Regions from separate parts of the Listeria sp. MAN/IMW/UF555 genome, predicted to be linked through region 1. Evidence: a T-box and tRNA genes for the amino acid it is inferred to sense, from the RefSeq annotation. Region 1 holds a T-box; the other holds one or more tRNA genes.

What was found. A T-box is a leader RNA that pairs with one kind of tRNA and senses whether it is charged. The one in region 1 lies ahead of AC4PG8_RS00680 (valine--tRNA ligase), so its partner is inferred to be a tRNA-Val.
Region 2: it has a tRNA-Val gene. The T-box ahead of AC4PG8_RS00680 (valine--tRNA ligase) is inferred to sense a tRNA for this amino acid. The anticodon was not compared.

The regions. Positions count from the first base shown of each region.
Region 1 is NZ_JBZWZS010000001.1:143,720-147,135, forward strand. Features, by position in the region: gene hemL (glutamate-1-semialdehyde 2,1-aminomutase) at 1-1,025, shown strand, start outside; T-box leader at 1,073-1,299, shown strand; gene AC4PG8_RS00680 (valine--tRNA ligase) at 1,347-3,416, shown strand, end outside.
Region 2 is NZ_JBZWZS010000003.1:223,303-226,718, reverse strand. Features, by position in the region: gene AC4PG8_RS10890 (sugar phosphorylase) at 1-93, opposite strand, end outside; gene AC4PG8_RS10885 (LacI family DNA-binding transcriptional regulator) at 316-1,341, shown strand; tRNA gene AC4PG8_RS10880 (tRNA-Val) at 1,363-1,435, shown strand; gene AC4PG8_RS10875 (transglutaminase family protein) at 1,481-3,416, opposite strand, start outside.

The DNA of each region.
Region 1 (3,416 bases):
GTACACCTACAGAAATTGAGACAGAACTTGCAAAACTCGTGATTGAGCGCGTTCCATCTATCGAAATAGTGCGTATGGTTTCTTCGGGAACAGAAGCAACAATGAGCGCTATTCGTTTAGCTCGTGGATACACGAAAAGAGAAAAAATCTTGAAATTTGAAGGAAGTTACCATGGTCACGGAGATTCTTTATTAATCAAAGCTGGTTCAGGGGTTGCAACATTAGGATTACCTGACTCGCCTGGAGTTACAAAAGGTCTTGCTGCTGATACAATTACTGTTCCATACAATGACGTAGAAGGCGCCAAACTAGCTTTTGAAAAATTTGGTGAAGAAATAGCAGCTGTTATCGTGGAGCCAGTCGCAGGAAACATGGGTGTTGTCCCTCCAATTGATGGTTTCTTAGAAGGATTACGAGAACTAACAACTGAATACGGTGCGCTACTGATCTTTGATGAAGTTATGACAGGCTTCCGTGTAGACTATTATTCTGCCCAAGGATACTATGTTGTAACCCCAGACATTACTTGTTTAGGAAAAGTAATCGGCGGTGGATTACCAGTTGGTGCTTATGGTGGTAAAAAAGAAATCATGGAACAAATTGCTCCAGCCGGTTCTATCTACCAAGCTGGTACTTTATCAGGTAATCCGTTAGCAATGAATGCTGGATTTGAAACGGTTCGACAATTAACACCACAACATTATGATGTATTCCGTTCCCTGATTAAGCGCATGGAAGAAGGCTTGACCGAAATTTCAAATAGACACGAAGTACCATTATCAATAAACAAAGCAGGCTCGATGTTCGGCTTTTTCTTCACTGACCAAAAAGTCACTAACTTTGATACTGCTAAAACAAGTGATTTAGAATTTTTCAGAAACTACTACCGAGAAATGTTAGCGCAAGGTATTTTTCTACCACCATCTCAGTTTGAAGGCGTTTTTATTTCTACAATGCATACTGAAAAAGAAATTGATGCGACTTTAGAAGCTTTTGACGTTACCTGTAAAATGCTTCGCGGCTAATTGACGAATCTACAAACATTTGTTAAAATTATTTTTAGTATATAGAACTAAATGCGATGAAGAGGAAGAGTAGGTCATTTATTTTTCTAAGAGAGAAAGCGGTCGGTGCAAGCTTTCAAAAATAATGTCTGAAGGTAGCCTTGGAGCAGTTTTCCTGAAATAATAGTAGGGAATAACCGGTAGATCTCGTCTATCGTTAACACAATGAAGTGCCTACATTTCTTATTGTAGGTAAAAAGGTGGTACCGCGAATAATACTCTTTTCGTCCTTTTATTAGGATGAGAAGAGTTTTTTATTTTGCTTAAAAAGGAGGAATCGTTATGACAGAACAAAACGAAATAAATATGCCTACCAAATACGAACCTAGTAATGTAGAGGCCGGGAAATATAAATGGTGGTTAGAAAAAGAGTTTTTTAAAGCAGAAGGTAATACTGATAAAAAGCCTTATAGCATTGTAATCCCGCCACCAAATGTAACCGGAAAACTTCATCTGGGGCATGCTTGGGATACAACATTACAAGATATAATTACTCGTATGAAAAGAATGCAAGGCTTTGATACACTTTATTTACCAGGGATGGACCATGCCGGTATAGCTACACAAGCAAAAGTAGAAGCTAAATTAAAAGAAGAAAATATTTCTCGTTATGATTTAGGTCGAGAAAAATTCGTTGATAAAACATGGGAATGGAAAGAAGAATATGCTGATTTTATCCGAGAACAGTGGGAAAAATTAGGTCTAGGTTTAGATTATTCCAGAGAACGTTTTACTTTAGATGCCGGCTTATCTGATGCAGTAAAAAAAGTATTTGTTACGCTATACAATAAAGGGCTTATTTATCGTGGACAGTATATTATAAACTGGGATCCAGAAGCAAAAACAGCTTTATCAGATATTGAAGTTATTCATAAAGATATAGAAGGAAGTTTTTATCATCTAAAATATCCACTTACTGATGGATCAGGATATTTAGAAGTTGCAACAACTAGACCAGAAACAATTCCTGGAGATACTGCAGTTGCTGTACATCCAAAAGATGAAAGATACCAACACTTAATTGGTAAAACGATTATGTTGCCTATTTTAAACAGAGAAATTCCCATCGTTGCTGATGAATACGTAGAAAGAGAATTTGGTTCAGGAGCAGTGAAAATCACTCCAGCGCATGATCCAAACGACTTTGAAGTGGGCAATCGTCATGATTTACCAAGAATAATTGTAATGCACGAAGATGGAACAATGAATGAAAATGCTGGTAAATATGATGGTTTAGATCGTTTTGTTGCAAGAAAAGCTATTATTCAAGACTTTAAAGATTTAGGCTTATTTATAAAACAAGAACCTCATCTTCATTCAGTAGGACATTCTGAAAGAACAGGCGCTGTAGTAGAACCGTATCTTTCATTGCAATGGTTCGTTAAAATGGAACCTCTTGCAGCTGAAGCATTAGCACTTCAAAAAACAGAAGACAAAGTAAATTTTGTACCTGCTAGATTTGAAAAAACATATGAAACTTGGATGGATAATATTCACGATTGGTGTATTTCTCGCCAATTATGGTGGGGACATAGAATCCCTGCTTGGTATCACAAAGAAACTGGTGAAATCTACGTTGGCGAAAATGAGCCTGAAAACCTAGATCAATGGGAGCAAGATGAAGATGTTCTGGATACTTGGTTTAGTTCTGCTTTATGGCCATTTTCTACTATGGGTTGGCCTGACACTGAAAATCCTGATTACAAACATTTCTTCCCAACTAATACATTAGTAACTGGTTACGATATCATCTTTTTCTGGGTATCAAGAATGATTTTCCAATCTGTTGAATTTACAGGAGAAAGACCTTTTAAAGACACTTTAATTCATGGTTTGGTACGTGATTCAGAAGGGCGCAAAATGTCTAAATCACTTGGTAACGGAGTAGATCCAATTGAAGTTATTGATAAGTATGGAGCCGATTCATTACGCTACACACTTGCCACTGGTTCCTCACCTGGTCAAGACTTGAAATTTAGTTTTGAAAAAGTAGAGTCTACTTGGAATTTCATTAATAAGATTTGGAATGCATCACGATTTGTATTAATGAATCTTGATGGTATGAAATATGATGAAATCGACCTATCTAATGTGACTGAAGTTAGTGATAAGTGGATCTTAACAAGACTAAATGAAACCATTCAAGCAGTTACTTCTCTAGGTGAAAAATATGAATTTGGTGAAGTTGGCCGAACTTTGTATAACTTTATTTGGGATGATTTTTGTGATTGGTATATTGAAATTGCTAAAATTCCATTATACGGAGAAGATGAAGTTGCTAAACAAACTACAAGATCAGTACTTGCATATACTTTAAATACTACAATGCGCTTGCTACATCCTTTCATGCCA
Region 2 (3,416 bases), on a different contig from region 1:
CGTTTGGTTTACCCGCGCTTCAATTCTCGTCGCTAAACTCTCAACTACATCTTCAGAATATAACCGCGAAAGTCTTTTTCTTAAATTCGTCATCATTTACCTTCTAACCGGGAGCGCTCCCACAAAAAGAATTATAGTATGGAAAGCGCTTTCTGTCAAACACAATTTAAAAGGAATTTCCTAACATGTTGACAGTATTGAGTTTTTATCCCTATATAACATCTAGTTGGACATTTAGCGTAAAATTGAGTAATATAAACATGGATGATAATGACCGGAACCGATACCGGAAACAATAGAGAAAGGAAGATTACCTTGGCAGCTACCATTTATGACATAGCAAAACACGCGGGAGTTTCAAAATCAACGGTATCCAGAGTACTAAACAATCAAGCTAATATTTCCAAAGAATCAAGACAAAAAGTATTAGAAGCGATTGATGAACTCAACTACCAGCCAAGCAAACTAGCTCGCGCACTTACTTCTTCAGGCTTTGATGCTATCATGGTTATCTCAAATCGCTCCACAACCACAACAACGGGAAATCCATTTTTTTCCGAAATAATTCAATCCATTTCCACTCAAGCTGAGTTGGAAAATTTCGACCTTATTCTTCAGACCGCCAAAAACAGCGAAGACGAACTCAAAAAATGCCTCTCAAAAATCCAAGAAAAAATGATTAAGGGTATAATTATGCTAAGTTCTCCCGCTGATGAAGATTTTTTCCATCAACTAGATCCGTATAATATCCCCATTGTCGTTACCGGAAAAGTAGAAGGACATTACAAAAATATTTATTCTGTTGATACTGACAATTTTGGCGATAGTTATGCTCTAACAAAACATTTAATCAAGCAAGGTCATAAGAAAATTGCTTGTATCCACGCGCCACTTGATTATCATGTTTCGATTGATCGCCTTGCTGGTTTTCGAAGCTGCCTATTTGACCACCAATTAGACCTTCGCAATGACTGGATTATTGATAGCGGTTATAGCATTGAAGACAGTTACAAAGCCGCATTACGCCTAATGGAAAGCACCGATAAACCAACTGCAGTTTTCGCAACCGACGATTTAAAAGTACTTAGTATTTATAAAATGGCAGCCGATAAAAATTTACAAATACCTGCAGATTTTTCTGTCATCGGCTATAATGATAAAGTAGCATCATCTTTCTTGTCACCGCCACTTACTTCTATTGATATACCAATTAATAAACTAGGGAAAAAAGCGACTAACTTATTATTTCGCTTAATCCACCAAGATAAAAACGTACCAAAAACAACCATCATTAAAACCGAAATGATTGAACGTGAATCCATTCAGAAAATAAACGATTAAGCTTATTTTCTGAGTTTACTTGGTCCTGTAGCTCAGTTGGGAGAGTATCACCTTGACATGGTGGGGGTCGCTGGTTCGAGACCAGTCGGGACCATTTATAAAAAAGCACCCCTTATAGAAAGGGATGCTTTTTTTACGTTTATTTAAATAGCTTACCAAGTTTCTTAAACAGACCATCTTCAATGATATCAATACCAATTCCCCAGTTGCTATCTAGAACTTTTTTATTAGCTTTAATATATTCTTCTAGATCTTTACCAGAAATAGTAAGGTTGTGATATGGACGATACTCTAAATAACACGAAGCACCGTTTTTGTGAATTTTCTTCGTCACACGATGATTTAAATACTTAGACTTGATGTCACATTCTTGACGTGTGTAGGAATCCGTCTGATCTATCAAGTGGTCAGTCGTTAAATGAATCTCCATTTTGATGATATTTCGATCAACCCAATACGGGAAATCTTTATGGAAATGTTTTTCCGCGCCATCATCAATAAAATTACCCCAACTCCAAAAATGTAAAAAGCGTTTTTTGTTTTCTACAATATATGGGTCAGTTATTGTTGCTTTATAAACTAGCGAAATCTCATTCATTTCCTTATTATCTTCCACAATTTGAATGGACGTGTTATTAAAGTGCTTATCAATCTCATTTTCTTCATATTTTTTATATAAAGTCATATTGCTATAAATTGCGAAGTTATAGCGATTAACAATATCTTTATTTGATTCATTTTTAAACATTTCACGTGATCCGTTTGCCATTCCACCGCGTAATTTTCTTTCAAAAACAACCTCGGCTTCATTTCCTTTAACATCACATCGGAAAATTTCTTCAACAGAAGGCGTTCTATCTTGAAAAGGCTCTTGTTTTTGTAATTCGGTTCCTGGTTTAATTTCCAAATAATACATGAAACTATTTCTTTGGCGGTTAGCTAAAAAGCCTTGGTCACTACTCATTGTGGCATCAATAAAATAAACTTGATTATCATCTGTTACTTTTAAAATCGCATGGTTAAAATTAAATGGTGACGGCGTATAAACCGGTAAAAAGACATCACTGCCATAATTAACCAAAATCAGCTCTGAATCGACTTCTAAATAATCTAAAATCACTTTTAAAAGAACCGTTTTCGCCTTGCAATCACCTTGTTTCGTCTGATAAGTTACTTCTGCCGCTTGAGGCTCATGTCCATCCATTTCCGTTTCATTATACAAATAGTATATTTCTTTTTGAACAAAATCAATCGCATGCCTAATTTTATGTTTTAAAGAAGGTAATGCATCTAATTCGGAAACCAAATCACCAGCAAAACTGGCTAAATCCACTTGATAGAATTTCTGATAAACGTCACTGATTGCTTTGGTAATTTCTGGATAGGTCTTTTCAGTAACAAAATCAATAAATGGCATAAGTTCAAACTCTTTTGGATCATTTCCAATATAGTCTTCTTTTTCGATTGTATAAGATTGGCTATTTTCAATAATAACTTTTTCTTTATCTAAAATTGCCCCTGCTTCATCGCGGAAATAATGGAAATTCGTTTCTAAATTCTGTCCTGTCTCGTTCTTCAATTCAAAACGATACTTTCCGTAAGCCCAGTAGGAATTTGGAGCCGAATAAATCCAGCGGAAAAATTGGTTACGAATGCTGCTTTCTTCATATTTACGTTCAATAGTTGTTTCAATTAAGAAAATATCATTTAAATGTAAATCACGAATTAGAACCGTTACTTTTTTCTCATCATTAAAACTAGCTTGATTTTCATCACGAACATAATCCAAGACTTTCACATTAATATCATTTATTTTATCAATGACTTTACCGTCGCGAATGACGGACAGAGTGTGTATATATAACACTTCATCTTCTGCCAAAATAAAATTGGTTTTTGCAGCGGAGTTGAGCATATTAGGATCATTCAAAGTATAAGCCATAGAAGTATAACTTTCCCGTGAATTCGTTTTAGCTGTTTCTACAATATCACACCAAAAACAATAATCCCGTTCTTGGGCAATTTGTGCATTATAAAAATCTGTATCTTGGGTATCTAACCAAGAAGAAATGTTT